2 regions of the Sphaerisporangium dianthi genome follow, and region 1 is predicted to be linked to the other one. Evidence: riboswitches for the same ligand, from Rfam matches in the RefSeq annotation. Region 1 holds a riboswitch; the other holds the start of a gene.
What was found. Region 1 has a riboswitch for glycine ahead of gcvP (aminomethyl-transferring glycine dehydrogenase). Riboswitches for the same ligand answer to the same signal wherever they lie in the genome.
Positions count from the first base shown of each region.

Region 2: another riboswitch for glycine. It lies ahead of gcvT (glycine cleavage system aminomethyltransferase GcvT); the one in region 1 lies ahead of gcvP (aminomethyl-transferring glycine dehydrogenase).

Region 1 covers NZ_JBHSFP010000025.1:53,714-65,458, reverse strand. Annotated here, with positions in the region: gene ACFO60_RS28755 (sugar phosphate nucleotidyltransferase) at 1-477, shown strand, start outside; gene ACFO60_RS28750 (FHA domain-containing protein) at 827-1,330, shown strand; gene ftsR (transcriptional regulator FtsR) at 1,343-2,020, shown strand; gene ACFO60_RS28740 (bifunctional nuclease family protein) at 2,151-2,621, shown strand; gene ACFO60_RS28735 (MerR family transcriptional regulator) at 2,768-3,391, shown strand; glycine riboswitch at 3,575-3,700, shown strand; gene gcvP (aminomethyl-transferring glycine dehydrogenase) at 3,870-6,737, shown strand; gene ACFO60_RS28725 (tetratricopeptide repeat protein) at 6,842-7,657, shown strand; gene ACFO60_RS28720 (MerR family transcriptional regulator) at 7,745-8,542, shown strand; gene ACFO60_RS28715 (hypothetical protein) at 8,616-9,461, shown strand; gene ACFO60_RS28710 (hypothetical protein) at 9,573-10,553, shown strand; gene ACFO60_RS28705 (GntR family transcriptional regulator) at 10,547-10,909, shown strand; gene ACFO60_RS28700 (hypothetical protein) at 11,003-11,170, shown strand; gene ACFO60_RS28695 (NmrA family NAD(P)-binding protein) at 11,266-11,745, opposite strand, start outside.
Region 2 covers NZ_JBHSFP010000036.1:1,046-12,790, reverse strand. Annotated here, with positions in the region: gene ACFO60_RS34120 (hypothetical protein) at 1-350, opposite strand, end outside; gene ACFO60_RS34115 (FadR/GntR family transcriptional regulator) at 518-1,234, opposite strand; gene ACFO60_RS34110 (glutamine synthetase family protein) at 1,380-2,726, shown strand; gene ACFO60_RS34105 (aldehyde dehydrogenase family protein) at 2,728-4,071, shown strand; gene ACFO60_RS34100 (3-oxoacyl-ACP reductase) at 4,128-4,892, shown strand; gene ACFO60_RS34095 (gamma-glutamyl-gamma-aminobutyrate hydrolase family protein) at 4,903-5,613, shown strand; glycine riboswitch at 5,632-5,729, shown strand; glycine riboswitch at 5,730-5,830, shown strand; gene gcvT (glycine cleavage system aminomethyltransferase GcvT) at 5,864-6,955, shown strand; gene gcvH (glycine cleavage system protein GcvH) at 6,952-7,341, shown strand; gene ACFO60_RS34080 (L-serine ammonia-lyase) at 7,476-8,852, shown strand; gene ACFO60_RS34075 (hypothetical protein) at 9,101-10,033, shown strand; gene ACFO60_RS34070 (Xaa-Pro dipeptidyl-peptidase) at 10,217-11,745, shown strand, end outside.

The DNA of each region.
Region 1 (11,745 bases):
GGCGCCCAGGTGCAGTGGACCTCCACGGCGCTGGACGCCCTCACCACCGCCGCCGCCGACCCCGAGCTGATCTTCGCGGCCGACGGGCGCGGCGGGTTCATCGTCCCTGAGTTCGCCCCGACGGTGGACGGCCTGGCCGCGTTCCTGCGCCTTCTCGGCCTGGTGGCCCGCACCCGCCTGTCGCTCAGCCAGATCGACGCCCGCATCCCGCAGGCCAAGATGCTCAAGCGCACCGTGCCGACGCCGTGGGCGGCCAAGGGGGCGGTCATGCGCTCGGTGGTGGAGGCCGCCGACGGCTACAGCCTGGACACCACCGACGGCGTGCGAGTGGTGGAAGAGGACGGCGGCTGGGCCCTCATCCTGCCCGACCCCATCGAGGCGGTGACCCATCTGTGGGCGGAGGGGGAGGACCTGGACGTCGCCCAGAGCCTCCTCGAACGCTGGGCCCGCGTCGTGGAGCACGCCGTCGGCACCTGAGAGCGATGTTCCTCCGTGAAACGCCCGATTCCGGCCACATCTGAACGGCGCGGCGCATGGACCGGAGGGCTGCCCGGGCGGTAACTTTGGACCGGCGCGGCGAGCCGAGTCGGAGGGGAGCGAGGGGCGAGCGCCGTCAGTCACAAGCGAGCCCCCCGCCGGCGAGACCCGAGCGAGCCTGCGCCAGCAGCATGTCCGAACCCACGAGGCTGCCCTCATCTTGACCTTTGCGACTCATCAGCGTAAGTTGCGGCATTCGCAGTCTGAGCAATCATGAGAAGCGAAGAACCGAGGCACGCCGCCCAGAGCACCGTCGCCGCGACTTCGCGGTAGGAGGCCGAGCCGATCGATGCCGAGCGTCTACTGCACTCAGTGCGGGAATGCCAACCCTGAGGACGCCCGTTTCTGCTCGCGGTGCGGGTCGCCGCTGAGCCGCGTCGAGAACACGCCGGGGGACACCACCTCCACGATCTCCCTGAGCGGGATCGAGGCGATGGACGGCGAGGCGACGGGGCAGACGCTCATTCCCGATCGGGCGGCGGTCGAGCAACTGCCGCCGGGCACGGCCTTGCTGGTGGTGATGCGCGGGCCGAACGCCGGGAGCCGCTTCCTGCTCGACAGCGACCTCACTACGGCGGGCCGCCATCCCGAGAGCGACATCTTCCTGGACGACGTGACCGTGTCGCGCAGGCACGCCGAGTTCTACCGGCGGGGCGACTACTTCACCGCCAGGGACGTCGGCAGCCTCAACGGCACCTACGTGAACAGAGAGCGCATCGAGGAGCTGCCCCTGTCGGGCGGCGACGAAGTCCAGATCGGCAAGTTCCGGCTGGTGTTCCTCACGCGTGGGTGAGGAGGAGCGGTGATGAGCGCGCAGGCGGCCAGGGCGTTCATGAGCATCGGGGAGGTCCTCGAGGTCCTGCGGGCCGACTTCCCCGACGTCACCGTCTCCAAGATCCGCTTCCTGGAGGGCGAGGGGCTCATCGAGCCCCAGCGCTCCCCATCGGGTTACCGCAAGTTCACCCACGCCGACGTCGAGCGCCTGCGCTACATCCTCACCGCCCAGCGCGACCGCTATCTGCCGCTGCGTGTGATCAAGGACCATCTGGACACCGCCGAGCACGACGGCGCGGGCGGCGTGACCCGCCCCCGCGCCGTGGGCGCCGAGCCGCCCGAGGTGCGGCTCAGCCGCGCCGAGCTGCTGGCCGCCGCCGGGCTCGACGAGGAGACCCTCGCCGAGCTGGAGGACTACGGCCTGCTCACCCCGGTCGCCCGGTGGTACGACGCCGAGGCCCTGACCGTGGCCCGCGCCTCGGGCGCCCTGGCCAGGTTCGGCCTGCACCCCCGGCATCTGCGGGTGCTCAAGGCCGCCGCCGAGCGGGAGGCCGGGCTCGTCGAACAGGCCGTCGCGCCGCTGCTGCGCCGCCGCGCGCCGGGCGCCGCGGGCCGCGCCGAGGAGGCCGCCAGAGAGCTGTCCGGCCAGCTCCAGGACCTGCACGCCGCCCTGGTCCGTACCGGCCTGCGGGGCATTCTGGGCCGCTGACGGAGCCGCCCGGACATTTCGGGGTGCGGGGATGTTACGTTGAATTTTGCGGCGATGGTCACGCCGCGAGCCGAGAGCCGCGAGGTAACGGGCCCGAGCGGGCCGGCGACCCGATGAGACGGAGCAGCCTGTGTTGCAGATGGAGGTCGTGGGGGTCCGCGTCGAGATGCCCTCCAACCAGCCCATAGTCCTGCTCAAGGAGGCCAAGGGCGAGCGATACCTGCCGATCTGGATTGGGATGACCGAGGCCACGGCCATCGCGCTGGCACAGGCGGAGGAGCCGCCCCCCCGGCCGCTCACGCACGACTTGTTCAAGGACGTCATCGAAGCCCTCGGCGTGCGGCTGCAGGCGGTCAACATCGTCGCGCTGCGTGACGGGATCTTCTTCGCCGACCTGGTGTTCTCCAACGGGGTGGAGGTGAGCGCGCGGCCGTCGGACTCGATCGCGCTGGCGCTGCGCACCGGGGCCAGCATCTTCGCGAGCGAGGACGTCGTGCGCGAGGCCGGTGTGATCATCCCCGACGACCAGGAGGACGAGGTCGAGAAGTTCCGCGAGTTCCTTGACACGATCACGCCCGAGGACTTCGGCCGTGCGGGTTAGCCATTTCGGGCATTTACGCTTCACGACGCGCCGGGCGGGATCGTTGACTGAGCATCGCGCCAGTCCTACGGTGCAAGGGAACTCACGGTTGTAATTCACGAACCCCCAGATCAGGCCGTGGGATGAGAGGAAGCCGGAGGTCCGCAGTGGCGGTCAGCAGCGGCGAGGGTAAGACGGCCGGCCAGCACGATCCAGCCAAGCGCGAGTCCGCGCGGGAACGCGCGGGCGAGCAGGGCCTGCTGTTCGACGAGCGGCCGGCGTCTCTGCCCGCCGACGTCGGATACCGCGGCCCGACGGCGTGCTCGGCGGCCGGCATCACCTACCGTCAGCTCGACTATTGGGCGCGCACCCAGCTCGTCGAGCCGTCGGTGCGCGCGGCGCAGGGGTCCGGGTCCCAGCGGCTCTACAGCTTCCGCGACATCCTCGTGCTCAAGGTGGTCAAGCGCCTGCTCGACACCGGAGTCTCGCTCCAGCAGATACGCACCGCGGTGCAGCACCTGCGCGAGCGCGGCGTCAACGACCTGGCGCAGATCACCTTGATGAGCGACGGGGTGAGCGTCTACGAGTGCACCTCGGCCGACGAGGTCATCGACCTGCTGGAGGGCGGCCAGGGCGTGTTCGGCATCGCCCTCGGCGGAGTGTGGCGCGAGGTCGAGGGCTCCCTGGCGGAGCTGCCGGGGGAACGCGCGGAGCCGGTCGGCCGTGACTCTTCGGAGGACCACCCAGGTGACGAACTGGCCAAGCGCAGGAAGGCCCGCAAGACGGGCTGATCCCGGACAGGCGTCTCCCCCTCAGCGGAGGGCCGGGGACTGCCGCACGCCCATTTCTGAAGATCTACGGGGCCGCATGGGATGGCTACATACCCCTCCTACAGGGATAAAACCCGGCAAAGACGAAATGTAGGGGTAACTCCCTACTCGGGGCGGGACGGTACGATTGCCGGGAAAGGCTGTTGACCCTGTGCGGGAGAGACCTGGGCACGGGCCGGCTGCGCACCCCGTGCGACGCCGGTGAGTGACCCCGGCGCCGAAGGAGCAACCTCCCCGGAATCTCTCAGGCTCACGTACCGCACAGGTGAGGCGACTCTGGAAAGTAGGCGTGCCCGCCAGGCGTGTCTCACCGACGGTGCAAATCCCCCGTGCAGGGATGAAGCTCTCAGGTCGCGATGAGGATGTCGCGCTGACAGAGGGGGAGATCCGGCATACGCGCGCGCTCAGCGCCGGTCTCTACCCCTTGTAGGAGGGCCCCATGACCGATCGGTCACCGCTTCGCGACCTCTTCGCACCGCCCTTCGCCACCCGGCACATCGGCCCCTCGGACGCCGACCAGGCCCGCATGCTGGAGGCCGTGGGCTACGCCTCGGTGGCCGACCTGATCGCCGTGGCCGTACCCGGCGCGATCCGCTCAGGCGAGCCGCTCGAGCTGCCCGAGGCGGCGAGCGAGGAGCAGGCCATCGCCGAGCTGCGCGCCCTGGCCGCCCGCAACCAGGCGCCCACCTCGATGATCGGCCTCGGCTACAGCGACACGATCACCCCCGCCGTCATCCGGCGCAACCTGCTGGAGAACCCGGGCTGGTACACCGCCTACACCCCTTACCAGCCGGAGATCTCGCAGGGGCGCCTTGAGGCGCTGCTGAACTTCCAGACCGTCGTCGCCGACCTCACCGGCCTGGACGTCGCCGGAGCCTCCCTGCTGGACGAGGCCACCGCCGCGGCCGAGGCCATGACCTTGGCCCGCCGCGCCGGCCGCGTCAAGAGCCCGGTGTTCGTCGTGGACGCCGAGGCCCTGCCGCAGACCAAGGCCGTGCTCGCCACCCGCGCCGAGCCGCTCGGCATCGAGCTCCTCGAGGCGGACCTGACCGCCGGCCTGCCGGACGGGGAACTGTTCGGCGTGCTGGTCCAGTACCCCGGGGCCGGCGGCCGCCTCGGCGACTTCCGCGCGGTGGCCGCCGAGGCCCACGCGCGGGGCGCGCTGGTGGTCGCCGCCGCCGACCTGCTCGCCCTGACGCTCGTCGAGGCCCCCGGCACCCTGGGCGCCGACATCGCCGTCGGCTCCTCCCAGCGCTTCGGCGTCCCCTTCGGCTTCGGCGGCCCGCACGCCGCCTACATGGCCGTCCGCGAAGGGCTGCAGCGGCAGATGCCCGGCCGCCTGGTCGGGGTGTCCCAGGACGCCGACGGCCATCCGGCCCACCGGCTGGCCCTGCAGACCCGCGAGCAGCACATCCGCCGGGAGAAGGCCACCAGCAACATCTGCACCGCCCAGGTGCTGCTGGCCGTCATCGCCGGCATGTACGCCGTCTACCACGGCCCCGACGGGCTGCGGCGCATCGCCCAGCGCACCCACCGGCACGCCGCCGTGCTGGCCGCCGGGCTGCGCGAGGGAGGCGTCGAGATCGTCCACGACGAGTTCTTCGACACCGTCCTCGCCCGCGTCCCCGGCGGGGCCGCGGAGATCGTCGCGGCGGCCCTGGGCAAGGGGATCAACGTGCGGCTCGCCGACGCCGACCACGTGGGCGTGAGCTGCGACGAGAAGACCACCGGCGAGCACCTCCAGGCGGTGTGGGAGGCGTTCGGCGTGACCGGCGTCGTGCTGGAGGACGTGGACACCTCCGCCTCCGACGCGCTTCCCGCCGGGCTGCTGCGCACCACCGGCTACCTGGACCACCCGGTGTTCCACTCCCACCGCTCAGAGACCGCGATGCTGCGCTACCTGCGCAAACTCCAGGACAGGGACATCGCCCTGGACCGGTCGATGATCCCGCTCGGCTCGTGCACCATGAAGCTGAACGCAACCACCGAGATGGAGCCGATCACCTGGCCCGAGTTCGCGGGCGTGCACCCCTACGCCCCCGCCGGCCAGGTCGAGGGCTACCTGCGGCTGATCGGCGACCTCGAGGGCTGGCTGGCCGAGGTCACCGGCTACGACGCGGTCTCCCTGCAGCCCAACGCCGGCTCGCAGGGCGAGTTCGCGGGCCTGCTCGCCATCCGGGCCTACCACAAGGCCAACGGCGAGCACGAGCGCGACGTCTGCCTCATCCCCTCCTCGGCCCACGGCACCAACGCCGCCAGCGCCGTCATGGCGGGCATGCGCGTGGTGGTCGTCGCCTGCGACGAGGACGGCAACGTGGACGTCCCCGACCTCGTCGCCAAGATCGACAAGCACCGCGACCGGCTCGCGGCCATCATGGTGACCTACCCCTCCACTCACGGGGTGTACGAGGAGACCATCACCGAGATCTGCGACCTGGTGCACCGGGCGGGCGGACAGGTCTACGTCGACGGCGCCAACCTCAACGCGCTGGTCGGGCTGGCCAAGCCCGGTTCCTTCGGCGCCGACGTCTCCCACCTCAACCTGCACAAGACCTTCTGCATCCCGCACGGCGGCGGCGGCCCCGGCGTCGGCCCGGTGGCCGTCCGCTCCCACCTGGCGGCGTACCTGCCCGGCCACCCGCTGGAGGACGGCGCCGAGGGCGCGGTCGGCCCGGTCTCGGCCGCGCCGTACGGCTCGGCGGGCATCCTGCCCATCTCCTGGGCCTACATCCGCATGATGGGCGCCGAGGGCCTGAAGGCGGCCACCGAGCAGGCCATCCTGTCGGCCAACTACCTGGCACGGCGCCTGGCCCCCCACTACCCGGTGCTCTACACCGGCCGCGAGGGACTGGTCGCCCACGAGTGCATCGTCGACCTGCGTCAGATCACCAAGGAGACCGGGGTCACCGTCGACGACGTCGCCAAGCGGCTCATCGACTACGGCTTCCACGCTCCCACCATGTCGTTCCCGGTGGCCGGCACGCTGATGATCGAGCCGACCGAGAGCGAGGACCTGGCCGAGCTGGACCGCTTCGTGGACGCCATGGTCGCCATCCGCGAGGAGATCGCCAAGGTCGCCTCGGGGCGGTACGACCGGGCCGACAACCCGCTGCGGGGCGCGCCGCACACCGCGGCCTGCCTGCTGGCCGACGACTGGAAGCACCCCTACACCCGCGCCGAGGCGGCCTACCCCCTGCCGTCGCTGCGCGAGGACAAGTACTGGTCGCCGGTCCGCCGCATCGACCAGGCCTACGGCGACCGCAACCTGGTGTGCGCCTGCCCCCCGCTGGAGGCATACGAAGACTAGGCGACCAGCCTCGGCGACCCGTCTGGATCGGCATAATATGTCGCGCGCGACGGCGCGCCCGCGTCGCGAGGCCCGGGGATTCCTGACGCGGAGGAGAGGTCCCGATGGCGGCGCACGAGGTCGAGTCCGGGCGGTCGATCGACGACGCGCGAAGGCTCGCCGAGAGCGGCGAGCTGGAGGCCGCCGCCGGGATCCTCGCCGAGCTGGCGGCCGACGAGCGGGAGGCCGACCGTGCCCAGGCGGCCGTCGGCCTCGCCCTGGTGCTGGAACGGCGCGGCGACATCGCCGGGGCCAGGGCGGCCGCCCGCACCGCCCTGGCCACCGGCCACCCCGAGTACGCCGCCCAGGCGGCCTGCCACCTGGCGCGCGGGTTCGAGAAGGACGGCATGGCCGACCAGGCCCGCGCCGCCTGGCAGGCCGTGATCGGCGTCGGCACCCCCGCCTACCTGCCCGGCGCCCACCTGGCGCTGGCCCGCATCGCCGAGCACCAGGGCGACGACCTCGGGGCCGAGGCGTCCCTGCGCGCCGCGCTCGCCACCCGCGACCCGCGGGCCTGCGCGGAGGCGGCGCAGCGCCTGGCCGAGTTGCTGCTTCAGGAGGGGGAGCCGGGCGAGGCGGCCGACGTGCTCATCGACGCTCTCGACGTGCCCGAGGTGGCCGACGCCGGGCGGCTTCGCGTTCTGCTCGGCATGGCCCATCTGGACATGGCCTGCGGGGAGTTCGCCGCGGCCGCCGAGGGCGAGGGTGACGCCGACGGCGTCGCGCTGGCCGTCGAGCTGCTGGCCCGGACGCTGCCCCTGCGCGGGCGCGACGCCGACGCCGAGACGGTGTGGACCTACGGTCTCGCCCACCCCGACGAGGCCGTGGCCGCACAGGTGCGGCTGCGCCTGAACCGCGACGACCAGCCGTCCGAGCCGTAGCCCGCGCCCCGCCGGCCATGCCGTGCCGTGTCCGTCCGGGCGGACGCGGTTTGACCTTGACGCGGCGTCAACGTTTCTAATGAAGCCATGCTGATCGGTGAGCTCGCCGCGCTGGCCGGGGTCTCCACCCGCACCGTGCGCCATTACCACCACCAGGGCCTGCTGCCCGAGCCGCCGCGCCTTGCCAACGGCTACCGCGAGTACCGCCTGCGCGACGCGGTGATCCTGGCCCGCGTGCGGCGGCTGGCCGAGCTCGGCCTGTCGCTTCCCGAGATCCGCGACGCGCTGGCCGACGACCAGGGCAAGGACCTGCGCGAGGTGCTCCAGGAACTGGACGCCGACCTGGCGCGGCAGCAGGAGGCGATCGGCGCCCGCCGGGCCGGGCTCGCCGCCCTGCTGGCCCGGGAGGACCCGATCCCCGACGCGATGGTCTCCCCGGAGATGGCCGCGGTGCTGCGCGACCTGCCCGCCGGGGGGTCGAGGTTCGCCGAACTCGACCGCGAGCTGCTCACCCTGGTGGACGGCATGACCGCCCCGCCGGACCGGGCCGCGCTGCCGGCCCTGCTGCGGCCGCTCACCGAGCCGGCCGCGCTCGCCCGGGCACACGCCCTTTACCGGCGGCTCGACGAGCTCGACGGCGTCGATCCCGGCGACCCGCGGGTGGCCGCGCTGGCCGCCGACCTGGCCGCCCACCTCCCCGCGGACATGGCGGCGTTGATGGCCGAGCATCTCGGCCCGGCCGGCGGACCGGCGCCCCCGGGCGGGGCGGGCCCGTCCGGCGACGGGGACGGCGCCCGGGTCATGGAGCTGCTGTCCGCGGAGATGTCACCCGCCCAGGCCGAGGTGTTCAGGCTGCTCATGGTCACGCTGACAGGGCGGGGATGAGACCGCCGTTCCCCCGCCCGCCGGGCGGGGCGGAAGGTTCGCGGCCGCGTGGGCGGCGTTCGAGGAGGCAGGGATGACGCTCGCGATCGCGCGGGCCGCGCTGTACGCGGTGATCCCCGCGGAGCTGCTGTTCGCGGTGCTGCTGCTGTCGGGGGTGGCGCCGCCGGCTCCGCTGATCGCCGTGGCGGAGGCCGCGGTGGCGGCGGCGCTGGTCCTGGAGGCCGTGGTGGCCGGGCGGCTGTTCCGCGCCGCGCGCCGGCGGGGCATGGGCCGCCGGGCGGCGCTGCGGGCCGTCTACGAGCACATGGTCCCCGACAAGGTGCGCAGGGTCGCGGCGTTCGACGGGAACGGCCTGCTCAGCCTGGTGCTGTGGGTGGCGCGACGGCGTCACGGCGTGCCGCCCGGCGCCGTCGCGGTGTCCTACGCCAGGCAGCTGACCCCGGTGCTGACGGCCCTGCTGACGGTCATGATCGTCGAGACGGTGGGGGCCGAGCTGCTGCTGCGGGCGATCGGCGCGCCGGTGTGGCTGCGGGTGACGATCCTGGTGCTGGACCTGTACGGCGTCCAGTTCGGCCTCGCGCACGCCGCCGCCTGCGTCACCCGGCCGCACGTCGTGTCGGCGGGGGAGCTGCGCGTCCGGCACGGCGTGTTCTTCGACCTGCGCGTCCCGCGTGAGCTGATCACCTCGGTGCGGGTGTCGCCGAACTACAACGAGTCGGGCATGGTGCGCGTCAAGGACGGCACGCTCGCGGTGGAGGTGTCCTCCCAGACCAACGTGGTCGTGGAGCTGTCCGCGCCGGTCACCGTCGTGCGCCCCCTCGGCCGCCGTGCCGAGGTCACCGCGATCCGCCTGTTCGCCGACGACCCGTCCGCCGCCGTCCGGGCCCTGCGCCCGGCCCGCACCCTCGACCCGTCCTGACGGCGGCTCCCAGGCGACGGCCGCCCGGCCCTCCGGCCGGACGCGCGCTTACCTATGGCTCTCCAGTGTTTGCATTGTTATAGTGACATGCAAACAGTTGGAGGTGGATCGGTGAACGGTTCCCCGGATCCTGCGAGCCCCGGGCGCGCGCGCCGGCTCGTCCTGACCATGGCTCCACCGCTGCTCATACTGCTCGTCCCGCTCGTGCTCACCACCGTGTTCGCCGAGCGGCTGCCCGACCGGGCCTACGTCGAGGGGGTCACGGCGCAGTACGCCCACCCGTGGGACGGATGGGTCCGGTTGCACATCCAGGGCGTCGTGCTGGCCGAGGTCTGGTATGTCGTGCTCTTCGTGCACTACTGGCGATGGCCGGAGCTGCAGCGGTGGGTGGTGACGGCGGCGTTCGGCGTGAGCGTGTGGCCGGCCGCCGCGGACGCGGTCAACATCGTGGCGCTGCTCGACGCCACGGGCCCGGCGCCCCTGCCGGCGTGGGAGCTGCCGGTGGAGCTGGGCGCCGCCGCCCTCGCGGGCCTGGCCGGGTGGCGGCTGGCGGGCCCACTGCCGAGCCCGCCCGAGGCGGCCGCCGCCCCGCCTCCCGGGGTCCCGCTCATGGACCTGGCCCCGGGGCAGCGTGCGGTGTACACGGCCTCCACCTGGTCCCGCCGCAAGCTCCGCAACGGGGCGATCTGGCTCGCCGCCGCCGCGTTGACGGTCTTCACCTTCTCCACGGGATGGCAGGGGACGGCGATGCTGGCGTTGACGGGCGCCTTCGAGATCCTCCAGGCGCGCACCCGGCTCCAGATCGACGACAGGGGAGTGGAGCTCACCCTGCCCTGGCTCGGCCGGCTGCGGCGGGCGATCCCGTTCCCGGCGGTGAGGTTCGCCGAGGTGCGGCCGAGCGCGTCCGGCCAGTGGCTCGGCCTGGTCGGCGGCGAGCGCGGCTGGGGGTACGTCGGCGGCCCGGGCCCGGTGCTCGCCCTCCTGCTGGCCGACGGCAGGGAGTTCCTCTACTCCACCAAGGACGCGGGAACGGCCGCCGCGCTGGTCAACGCCTCGCTCAACCGCGCCCGCCAAGGAGCGGCCGGGTGCTGATCGTCGTCGACCCCTCCTCGGCGCGGCCCCTCGCCGACCAGGTGGCGGCCTCGGTGCGGGCGGCGGTGGCCGAAGGCGCCGCCTCGCCCGGCGACAAGCTGCCCTCGGCGCGCAGCGTGGCCGCCGCGCTCGGCATCAACCTGCACACGGTCCTGCGCGGCTACCAGCAGCTCAGGGACGAGGGTCTGGTCGAGCTGCGGCGCGGCCGGGCGGCCACCATCACCGGGCTGGCCGCCGACGGCGCGCGCCTTCGCCTGCGCGAGGCCGCCGAGCGGTTCGCCCAGGAGGCCGGCGAAATGGGCGTGTCGCAGGAGGAGGCCGTGGCGGCGGTGCGCGACGCCTTGGAGGCGCGATAGGGCGTGTCCCGCGTTCGCCCATATCCAGCAGGTCGGTTCCGTGAAGTATGGTCTGGAGTGTGGTGATCTTCAGGGCGGGGGGAGTGGTGACCGGTGTCCTTCTTCCCGGACGGCCCGGCCGGGAACGACTTCGTGCTGATCCGGTTGCGTCCGCACAGAGTCGAACTCATGGACTTCTCCCGCAAGATCCATCCTGACCCCTGCGGGCTGGTCCCCGCCGCCGCCGAGCGGCGGGAAGGCTCATGGTCGCCCAGCCGGTGAGCCGGTGGATCACGTGAGGGGATCACGGAGCCAGATCCTGATCGAGACGACGTCGACGGCGCCCTGGTAGATACGCTCACGCTTGTCGCCCGCCCTTACCGCCTTGCTCGAAGCGGGACGGCCGGCTTCAAGATGTCCTGGCACCACTGGCGGAAACCGGTGGCGGTGGCGGAGGCCGGGTCGCGGGGCTCGGCGTCGTAGATTCCGCTGTTCTGCGCGTTGACCATGTCGGCCATGTCCTGGGCCAGCGCCGGGCTCGCGCCGTGCCGCACCATGCGGGCCTGGAAGTCCGTGAGCGGGACCTGCTGGTAGCGCACCGTGCGGCCCAGGGTCTCGGAGATGATCTCGGCCATGGCGTCGGGGGTCAGGCTGTCTGGGCCGACCAGTGGAACGCGGGCCTGCCCGCTCCAGGAGGTGTCCAGCAGGAGCGCCGCCGCCGTGGCGGCCACGTCCCGGGTGGCGACGGTCGGCAGCGGCCGGTCCGCGGTGTTCGCCATGGAGAACACCCCCTGCTCTGTGATCGGCCGGATCTGACGGAGCAGGTTCTCCATAAAGAACGGCAGTGCCAGGGCCCG
Region 2 (11,745 bases), on a different contig from region 1:
TCCTCCGACCAGTAGACGTCCCGCAGGTGCAGGATGAGCGCGAACTCGTCGAGCACCAGCGCCGCGCCGACCCCGAAGACCGCGGCGGTGAACGCGTACCAGCCGGAGGACAGCTGCGCGGTGACCAGCCCGGCGACGCCGCCGAAGAGCATGAGGACCACGCCGAACACGACGTGGTGGACGTGGACGTCGCCCACGTTGACGTTGCGGAACCAGCCGACCCTGGCCCGGATCAGCCGCACGTTGGCGCGGGTGAAGACGAACGTGACGATCAGCGCCGTCAGGAAGCAGAAGAGCGGCAGCCGTCCGGTGTCGATGATCCGTTCGTGAAACCAGACTTCCACAGGCATCCCCCACTACCGATGCTACGTACGGCCCCGCGGTCGTTGATCCACCGGGCCGTGCCATCCGTCCCGTCGATTCCCTCCCCCTGTCAGACGATCGGAAAGGCGGCCCGGTGCCCTCGGCGGTGTCGCCGCTGGCGGGAGGGGGTCAGCCGCCGACCCGCTAACTCCCATTAGGCGAGGAAGGCGCGCAGCAGGGCCGCGGTGCCGTCAAGGTGCTCGACGACGGCGTGCCGCGCGGCCTCGGGGTCGCCGGCGAGGATGGCCGCGACCATCGCTGCGTGCTGCGCGGCGGCGTGGTCGATGTTGGGGCCGAGCACCGGGATGGCGTTGAGCAGGTCGGTGACCCGCAGCCGCGCGTCGGCGGCGGCCGAGGCGAGCAGCGACGACCCGGTCAGCTCGGCGATGGACAGGTGGAAGGCCGTGTCCAGCCGCCGGTAGTCGGCGGGGGCCGCGTCGTTGACGTCGGCCAGCCTGCGCTGGAGGGTCGCGCGCTGCTCCTCGGACAGGTCGGTGGCCGCCAGCACCTGGGCGGCGCCGCACTCGATCGCCATGCGGAAGGTCAGCGCGTCGTCCAGCTCGCCGGCGCCCATCAGGTTGACGGCCCGGCGCAGGTCGCCCTGACGCGGCCGCGGCGGCTCGTAGACGACGAACGCCCCGCCGTACCTGCCGCGCCGCACGTCGAGGTAGCCGGCCTCCTGGAGGGCGCGGATGGCCTCGCGCAGCGTGACCCGGCTGATCCCGAGCTGGACGGCCAGTTCGCGCTCGGCGGGGAGCTTGTCGCCGGGCGCGACGACGCCGAGCTTGATGGCCTGGAGCAGCCGTTCGACGGTCTCTTCGAAGGCGTTGCCGGCGCGGACGGGACGCAGGAGCGCGACGAGCCCGTCCATCACGTCCTCCCCAGAACCGGCCTCAATGGTTCGAGATTAGTCCATTCGGCGGCTCGGGTGCTGTCGGACCGTTGACGGGGGGCGGCCGCTGGTGCTTGCATGCCTCCAATGGTCTGTTTCCAGACCTCTGCGAGAAGGAGGCGCGGTGCTCACCGTCGACCGACTGCGTGAAGAGGTGTCCGCCGGGCGGGTCGACACCGTGCTCCTGGCCGTCGCCGACATGCAGGGACGCCTCCAGGGCAAGCGGCTGTCCGCGCGGTACTTCCTGGAGGAGGTCCTGCACCACGCCGCGGAAGGATGCAACTACCTCCTCGCCGTGGACGTCGACATGAACACCGTCGGCGGTTACACCATGTCGTCCTGGGACCGGGGCTACGGTGACTTCGTGATGCGTCCCGACCTGTCCACGCTGCGCAAGGTGCCGTGGCAGGAGGGCACGGCCATGCTCATGGCCGATCTGGTGTGGGAGGACGGCGCCGACGTCGCCGCCTCGCCGCGGCAGATCCTGCGCGGGCAGACGGCCCGGCTGGCCGAGCGCGGCTGGGCCGCGTACGTGGGCACCGAGCTCGAGTTCGTCGTCTACAACGACAGCTACGAGAGCGCCTGGTCCAAGGCGTACCGCGACCTGACCCCGGCGAACCAGTACAACGTCGACTACTCCCTGCTCGGCGGCGCGCGCGTCGAGCCCCTGCTGCGCCGCATCAGGCTCGGCATGGAGGGCGCGGGCATGTACGTCGAGTCGGCCAAGGGCGAGTGCAACCTCGGACAGCACGAGATCGCCTTCCGGTTCGCCGAGGCGCTCACCACCTGCGACAACCACTCGATCTACAAGAACGGCGCCAAGGAGATCGCCGCCCAGGAGGGCATGGCGGTCACCTTCATGGCCAAGCCGAACCAGCGCGAGGGCAACTCCTGCCACATCCACATCTCTCTGCGCGGCGACGACGGCGAGCCGGTCATGGCCGGCGACGGGCCGCACGGGCTGTCCCGGCTCGGCGAGCACTTCATCGCCGGGCAGCTCGCCGCGATGCGCGAGCTGACGCTGCTCTTCGCGCCCAACGTGAACTCCTACAAGCGCTACGTGCCCGGCAGCTTCGCCCCGACGGCGGTCAAATGGGGCGTGGACAACCGCACCTGCTCCCTGCGCCTGGTCGGGCACGGGCCGTCGCTGCGCGTGGAGAACCGCGTGCCCGGCGGCGATGTCAACCCCTACCTGGCCGTCTCGGGCCTCATCGCGGCGGGGCTGTACGGCATCGAGCACGAGCTGCCGCTGGAGGAGGCCTACGCTGGCAACGCCTACGCCGCCGGCGCCGCGACCGTGCCCACCACCCTGCGGGACGCGCTGGTCCTGTGGGAGGGGTCGAAGATCGCCCGGGACGCGCTCGGGGAGCAGGTCGTCGAGCACTACGCCAACAACGCCCGGGTCGAGCTGGCCGCCTTCGACGCGGCCGTCACCGACTGGGAGCTGTTCCGCGGTTTCGAGCGGATGTGAAATGAAGATCATCAACCCTGCCACCGAGGACGTGCTCGCCGATGTCGAGCTCGCCGACCTGGCCGAGACCGACCGCGTGGTGGAGCGCGCCAGGAAGGCGTTCCCCGCCTGGCGGGAGGTCTCCCCCGGCGATCGCGCCCGGCTGCTGCGTCGCTTCGCCGACCTGGTCGACAGGCACGGCGACGAACTGGCCTCGCTGGAGCTGGCCAACGCCGGCCACCTGATCGGCAACGCCCGCTGGGAGGCGGGCAACGTCCGCGACGTCCTGCACTTCTACGCGGGGGCGCCTGAACGCAATCACGGCAAGCAGATCCCGGTGCCGGGCGGAGTGGACATCACCTTCGCCGAGCCGCTCGGGGTCGTCGGCGTGATCGTGCCGTGGAACTTCCCCATGGTCATCATGACCTGGGGTGCGGCCCCGGCGCTGGCGGCGGGCAACACCGTCATCGTCAAACCCGCCGAATGGACTCCGCTGACGGCTTTGAGGCTGGCCGAGCTGGCTCTCGAAGCGGGCCTCCCCGAGGGGGTGCTCCAGGTCCTGCCTGGAGCAGGGGAGGTCGCGGGGGCCCGGCTCGTGCGGCACCCGGGCGTCAACAAGATCGTCTTCACCGGGTCGACCGAGGTGGGCAAGCTCATCGCCGGCAGGGCGGCCGAGCAGGTCAAGCGGGTCACGCTGGAGCTCGGCGGCAAGAGCGCCAACGTGGTCTTCGCGGACGCCGACCTGGAGCGGGCCGCGGCGACCGCGCCCTCGGCGGTCTTCGACAACAGCGGCCAGGACTGCTGCGCGCGCTCGCGCATCCTGGTGGAGCGGCCGGTGTTCGACGAGTTCCTCGACCGGCTGATCACGACGGTCGGCGGGCTCACCGTGGGCGACCCGCGCGACCCCGGCACCGACATGGGGCCGCTGATCAGCGCCGGCCATCGTGAACGGGTGGCCTCGTTCGTGACCGGCGTCCCGCGCTTCCAGGGGACGTGCCCGGCCGGCAAGGGCTTCTGGTACCCGCCGACGGTGCTCACGCACGACTCGCTGGACGAGCGCGCGTTCACCGAGGAGATCTTCGGGCCCGTGGTCAGCGTCGTCCCGTTCGACGGCGAGGCGGAGGCCGTCCAGATCGCCAACGACACCGCGTACGGGCTTTCCGGGTCGATCTGGACCCGGGACGTGGGCCGCGCCCTCCGCATGGCCCGCGCCATCGAGGCCGGCAACCTGTCGGTCAACTCGCACTCGTCGGTCCGCTACTGGACCCCCTTCGGCGGCTTCAAGCAGTCGGGACTCGGCCGCGAGCTGGGCCCGGACGCGCTCGCCGCCTTCACCGAGACCAAGAACGTCTTCATCGCCCACTGACTCCTCCGGCGCCGGAGGCGACATCGGGGAATCCACCACTCAGGGAGTTCGTCACCATGCAACGTCTGCACGACCGCGTCGCCGTCATCACGGGTGCGGCGGGGGGCATCGGCCTCGCCACGGCCCGCCGCTTCGCCGAGGAGGGCGCGAAGGTCGTGTGCGCCGACCTCGACGAGGAGGGCGGCGCGAAGATCGCGGAAGAGGTCGGGGGGATCTTCGTCCGCACCGATGTGACCAGCGAGGACGACGTCGCCCGGATGTTCGGCACGGCCTTCGACACCTACGGGAGCGTCGACGTCGCCTTCAACAACGCCGGCATCTCCCCGCCCGACGACGACTCCATCCTGACCACGGGCATGGACGCCTGGCGGCGGGTTCAGGACGTCAACCTGACCAGCGTGTACCTCTGCTGCAAGCACGCCATCCCGTACATGCGGCGGCAGGGCAAGGGGTCGATCATCAACACCGCGTCGTTCGTGGCCGTGATGGGCTCGGCGACCTCCCAGATCTCCTACACCGCCTCCAAGGGCGGCGTGCTCGCGATGTCCCGCGAGCTGGGCGTGCAGTTCGCGCGCGAGGGCATCCGGGTCAACGCGCTGTGCCCGGGGCCGGTGAACACGCCGCTGCTGCGTGAGCTGTTCGCCAAGGACCCCGAGCGGGCTCAGCGGCGTCTGGTGCACATCCCGCTGGGCCGGTTCGCCGAGGCCTCCGAGATCGCCGCCGCCGCCGCGTTCCTGGCCTCCGACGACGCGAGCTTCATCACCGGCGCGGAGTTCCTGGTGGACGGCGGCATCTCCGGCGCCTACGTGACCCCGCTGTAGCCTGGCGCCCATGTCGCGACCCGTCATCGGCATCACCTGCTACGTCGAGCCCGCCGCCTTCACGGTCTGGCGGACGCCGGCGGCGCTGCTGCCGTACACCTACGTCGAGCACGTCGTGCGGGCGGGAGGCCAGCCGGTCATCCTGCCCCCGGCGGGCGACCCGGCGCCGCTGGCCGGGCGGCTCGACGGCCTGATCGTGGCGGGAGGCGGCGACGTCGACCCGGCCAGATACGGCGAGCGGCCGCACCAGCAGACCGGCTATATCCGGCAATTTCGTGATGAGGCGGAGTTCGAGCTGGTCGGCGCCGCGCTGGAAGAGGGGATGCCGCTGCTCGGCGTGTGCCGGGGCATGCAGGTCCTGAACGTCCACCTCGGCGGTACCTTGCACCAGCACCTTCCCGACGTGGTCGGCCACGGCGGCCACTCCCCCGCGCCGGGCGAGTTCGGCCACCTGCCGGTGCGCCCGGCGCCGGGCACCGTCCTTTCCAAGGTGCTGGGCGAGGACGAGATCGACGCGGCGCACTACCACCACCAGGCCGTCGACCGGCTCGGCGACGGCCTCACCGTGTCGGCGACCTGCGACGACGGCACCGTGGAGGCCGTGGAGCTGACCGGCCACCCCTTCGCGCTGGCCGTGCAGTGGCACCCCGAGGCGGGCGAGGAAGGTCACCTGTTCGAGGCGCTCGTCGCCGCCGCGACGGCGGGCGACCGGCATTGGTAGGGTGTGCGAGAACACCGGTGATCCCGTGCGGGAGAGCGTCCTGACATCCGGTCAGGACCCCTGAAGGAGCAAGTCCTCCCCGCGAACCTCACAAGGCAAAGGACCGCGCGGGCCAGGTGATCTCTGGAAAGCAGGCTTCTCCACGGAGCCTCGCCGAAGGTGAAAGTCCGGTAAAACCCGGGCGAAACTCTCAGGCACCGATGACAGAGGGGGAGGATGCTCTCATCCAACCCTGTCTGAGGTGCGCATCATGTCCCGACCAACACCGCTCCGCGAGGTGCACGAGAGCCTCGGCGCGACGCTCACCGACTTCGCCGGCTGGCTGATGCCGCTCCGCTACGGCAGCGAGTCCGCCGAGCACAACGCGGTGCGCACGGCCGCCGGGCTGTTCGACCTCTCCCACATGGGCGAGATCTTCGTCACCGGCCCGCAGGCCGGCGAGGCGCTGGACTACGCGCTGGTGGGCAACCTGTCGGCACTGGAGCCCGGCCGGGCCCGCTACACCATGATCTGCGCCCCCAACGGGGGCGTCCTCGACGACCTGATCGTCTACCGCCTGGCCGCCGAGGAGTTCCTCGTCGTGGCCAACGCCTCCAACTACGAGCTGGTGGCCGCCGAACTCGCCCAGCGCGCCGAGGGATTCCAGGCCGGCGTCCGCGACCGCTCCGCCGAGTACGCGCTGATCGCCGTACAGGGGCCACACGCCCAAGAGATCCTCAGCACCCTCACCGACGCCGACCTGCCCGGGCTGAAGTACTACGCGGGCCTGCCGGGCACCGTCGCCGGCGTCGAGGCGCTCATCGCCCGCACCGGCTACACCGGCGAGGACGGCTTCGAGCTGTTCGTCGCCGCCGGCGACGCCGTGCCGCTGTGGCAGGAGCTCACCAAGGCGGGCGACTCCTACGGCCTGCGCCCCGCCGGGCTGTCCGCCCGCGACACCCTGCGCCTGGAGGCCGGCATGCCGCTGTACGGCAACGAGCTGGACGCCGGGCTGACCCCCTTCGACGCCGGCCTCGGCCGCGTCGTGCGGTTCGACAAGGCCGGCGACTTCGTCGGCCGCGCGGCGCTCGCGCCGCTCAAGGACGTCCCTCCGCGACGGCGCCTCACCGGCCTGGTCGCGCGGGGCCGCCGAGTGCCGCGCCACGGCTACCCTGTGGTGCTGCTGACTGACGGCACCGTCGTTGGAGAGGTCACCAGCGGCGCACCCTCGCAGTCTCTCGGCAAGCCGATCGCGATGGCCTACGTGGACACCAACGTGTCCGAGGGCCTGGCGGTCGACATCCGTGGTAGCCATGAACCGGTCGACGTGATTGACCTGCCTTTTTACCGGAGGAGCAAGTGAGCAGCATTCCCGAGGAGCTCAGCTACACCAAGGAGCACGAGTGGGTGGCCGGTCTCGACGACGGCCTCACCGTGACCGTGGGCATCACGGCGTTCGCCGCCGAGGCGCTGGGCGACGTGGTCTTCGTCCAGCTGCCGGAGGCGGGCGGCACCGTCGAGGCGGGCGACGCCGTGGGCGAGGTCGAGTCCACCAAGTCCGTCAGTGACATCTACGCGCCGGTCGCCGGCGAGGTCGTCGAGGTCAACCAGACCGTCGTGGACGACCCCTCGCTGGTCAACTCCGACCCCTACGGCGACGGCTGGCTGTTCCGCGTCCGCGTTGAGGGCACCCCCGAGGAGCTCCTCACCGCCGAGGAGTACACCACCTTCACGACCTCCGATTCCTGACCTTTCCTCGTCCGTCCCGACCACCGTCGCCGGCCGGCCGCCCGACCGGCCGGCGCACGCGAATGCGCACAGATGCGTAGCCCGCGTTCGTCCGGGCATTTCCCGCTTGACACGTTCCCAAGGACGGAAGATCAATGGCGATCAGCGTCTTCGACCTGTTCAAGATCGGCATCGGGCCGTCCAGCTCGCACACCGGCGGCCCGATGGCGGCCGCCCACAAGTTCGCCCGAGGCCTGCACCAGGACGGGCTCCTGGAGAAGACCGCCCGGGTCGAGGTCATCCTGTACGGCTCGCTCGGCCTCACCGGCAAGGGGCACGGCAGCGACAAGGCGGTGCTGCTCGGCCTGTCCGGCGAGAAACCCGAGCTGGTCGACGTGGACACCGTCGATGACCGGCTCGCGCGCATGCGCGCCTCCGGCACCGTCCAGCTGTACGGCACGCGCGAGATCCCGTTCGTCATCGGCGAGCACCTGGTGTTCGAGCGCAAGATCTCGCTGCCGCACCACCCCAACGGCATGCGGTTCACCGCCTTCACCGCCGAAGGAGAGCCGGTCCGCGAGAAGGTCTACTACTCGGTGGGCGGCGGATTCGTGGTGGACGAGAACGCCACCGGCGCCGACCGCATCAAGCAGGACGACACCGAGCTGCCGTACCCGTTCACCACGGGGGCCGAGCTCCTGCGCCACTGCTCCGAGACCGGGCTGTCGATCTCGGGGCTCATGCTGGAGAACGAGAAGGCCTTCGGCCGCACCGAGGCGCAGATCAGAGCAGATCTGCTGAACCTCTGGAGCGTCATGTCCGAGTGCGTGCGCCGGGGCACCGCCAAGGAGGGCGTGCTCCCCGGCGGCCTGAAGGTCAAGCGGCGCGCGAACCAGATGCTCAGGCGCCTGCAGAGCGAGGCCCCCGAGAAGGACCCCCTCCAGGCGATGGACTGGGTCACCCTGTTCGCCCTCGCCGTGAACGAGGAGAACGCCGCCGGCGGCCGCGTCGTCACCGCCCCGACCAACGGCGCCGCCGGCATCATCCCCGCCGTGCTGACGTACTACGACCGGTTCACGCCCCAGTCCGACGACGACGGGGTCGTGCGCTTCCTGCTCACGGCCGGCGCGATCGGCGTGCTCTTCAAGGAGAACGCCTCCATCTCCGGCGCCGAGGTCGGCTGCCAGGGCGAGGTGGGCTCGGCCTGCTCGATGGCCGCCGCGGGCCTGACCGAGGCGCTCGGCGGCACCCCCGAACAGGTCGAGAACGCCGCCGAGATCGGCATCGAGCACAACCTGGGCCTCACCTGCGACCCGATCGGCGGCCTGGTGCAGATCCCCTGCATCGAGCGCAACGCGGTCGCCTCCATCAAGGCCATCACCGCCGCCCGCATCGCCCTGCGCGGCGACGGCCGCCACTTCGTGGCCCTCGACAAGGCCATCAAGACCATGCGCGACACCGGACGCGACATGCTCGACAAGTACAAGGAGACCAGCCGCGGCGGCCTGGCCGTCAACGTCATCGAATGCTGACCCGCGGCTCCAGAAGATCGACGACGGACAGCTCGGTCTCCCCGCCCACGAGGTTCAAGGCGACCTCCGCCCGCGCGGCGAGCTCGAGCGGTCCGAGCCCCTCCACCACGCCCGGTGGGCTTCGGCGGGTCTGACGGTCGCGCTGGGTGGGGTGGCGGCGTAGATTCTTGAGGAGGGTCGGTCGCGGGGGCCGAGGTCGTTCCGATGGTGCCGGGGTGGCGATGGACGGTCGTGAAGATCCTGCTTTAGTGCCGCAGGCAGAGCTCCGGCCCGGCGGCGGGACGCTCTTCGGCTCGCCCGCTCCCCCTCTGGTCGTGACCTGGGACGCGGAGGCCGGGAAGCTGGTGGTGACCGACTCCTCCTCGGGGCGTTCATCCCGGGTCACGCCCGCCGCGCTGTACCACTACCGGCACGACCGCATGATCCTCGACGGCAAGGGGAAGAAGGCCGCGCAACAGGTCAACGGGCTCGCGGCGCTGGACGCCGACGGGCTGGTGCTGCTGGACATCCCGGGCATGTGGCCGAGCACGGAGGTGGCGGCCCTCGCGGCCAGGGCAGGGATACCGGTGGTGAGCGCCCTGGAGGCGGCGCCCGCGCAGGTGCGGGCGGTCCTCGCCGGGCGCGCCCCGGGCTCGAGCCGCTTCGTCCCCGGCCCGCCCCCCCCCCGCTTGACGCCCAAGCAGCGGCAGATCGCCATGTACGCGGCGGGCGCGGCGGGCCTGGTGGTGATGGCCACCCTCGCCTCGACGGTCGGCTGGCTCGGCTGGCGCGGGCTGAGCATGATCGGCAGGTTCCTGCTGGACGTGCTGGAGGTCAAGTGGCTGGCGATCTTCTTCAGTCCCCTGCTGATCGTCCTGCGGCCCGCGCACCGGGCGTGGCACCGCAGGCGGGCCGGTCGCGGCAAGATCCTCGGCCCGCCGGGCGGCCCCAACCTCTCCGTCAGGGACGAGGGAGTGCTACGTGTCTGGCCCGGCCGGCCGATGGTCCACGACCGGCTCCCCCTTGGTCCCGCGCCGGGTGAGGCGGCGAGCCTCCTCGTCTACCGGTACGCGACCGTGTCCGGGCTTTTCATCATGAGCGGGAACGACAAGCCTCTGCGGCACCTTCCCGGCCCCTGGGATCCGAAGAGGCCCACCGCTTCGCCTCGGAGCAGGGCATGGCGTTCACCCTGCGCACGCTGACCCGCGAGGACTACCTTGACCTCGTCTCCCGCACCACCGACGGCCTTCCCTGACGGCATGCGGGGCGCCAAGACCATGTCACATGGCAGGACCAAGGCGATGTCGATCGCATAAACGAATCTTGTCGACAATGCGGACACTCATGGAGATTGCGGATGTTTCCCTACCTCCTGGAGGCACCGCTTGCCGCACATACGCGCCGCCCTCATCGGCTTCGCCGTGGTCATGGTGGGCAGCACACCCGCCAACGCGGCCACCGCCACCACCGCCACCCCCGCCATCACCGTGGAGCAGGGGCGGAGCCAACCGGTCTTCTCCTACGCAGACGCCGTCCGCGAGCACGTGTTCGTCGAGTCGAGCGTCGACAGCGACTCCGACGGCAGGCTCGACCGCGTCCGCGTGGACATCATCAGGCCCAAGGAGTCGGGCCCGGGCCTCAAAGTACCGGTGATCATCGACGAGAGCCCGTACTACGACAACTCCGGCCGCGGTAACGAGGCCGAGCGGAAGGTCTACGACGCCGCCGGCGATCTCGCCAGGTTCCCGCTGTTCTACGACAACTACTTCGTGCCGCGCGGTTACGCCGTCCTCAACGTCGACATGATCGGCACCACGAAGTCGGACGGCTGCCCGGACGTCGGCGGGCGAGCCGACGTGCTGGGCGGCAAGGCCGTCATCGACTGGCTGAACGGCCGCGCCGCCGCCTACCGGGAGGACGGCACGCCCGCCGTCGCCGACTGGACCACCGGCAAGGCCGGGATGATCGGCAAGTCCTACGACGGCACGCTGGCCAACGCCGTGGCGGCCACCGGCGTCAAGGGACTGGAGACGATCGTCCCGATCTCGGCGATCAGCTCCTGGTACAAGTACCAGCGCTCCAACGGCGTCGTCTACAACTACGACTACATGTCGTGGCTGTCCAACGTCGTCGACACCGACCCCGACGCCAAGTGCGCCGCCCTGCGGGCGCGCATGGACGCCGAGGACGGGGACGACACCGGCGACTACAACGCCTTCTGGGCCGAGCGCGACTACATCGCCGGCTCGCTGGGCGACGCCTCCAAGGTGCACGCCAGCGTCTTCGCCGTGCACACGGTCAACGACCTCAACGTCAAGCCGGACAACTTCTCCGCGTGGTGGCAGGCCCTGGCCGAGCGGGGCGTCCCCCGCAAGATCTGGGTCGGCCAGTACCAGCACGTGGATCCGTTCGACTTCGAAGGACGCCGCGACCTGTGGGTCGACACGCTGCACCGCTGGTTCGACCGCTGGCTGCTCGGCGTCGGCAACCGCGTCATGGCCGAGCCGCGCGCCGACGTGCAGGTCGGCCCGCAGAGCTGGATCACCCAGCGCGACTGGCCGGCGCCGTTCGCCGTCAAGGTCCCCTTCCGTCCCGCGGCCGACGGCTCGCTCGGTCTCATCCCCGCCAAGAAGGGGCAGACGGCCGCCTTCACCGACGTCCGGCAGTCCGAGGACGCGATGGTGGCCGACGTCGGCACGGCCAGTCCGGGGAGGGTCGCGTTCACCACCGGCGAGCTGCCGCTGGACCTGCGCCTGTCCGGCACGCCCGTCGTGGACCTGCGCGTCGCGCTCGACAGGCCGACCTCCAACCTGACGGCCCTCCTCGTCGACTTCGGCGACGACACCCGCGTGGACTGGCGGCGCGGCCAGGGCATCAGCACGCTCACCGAGGAGAGCTGCCACGGCGAGAGCAC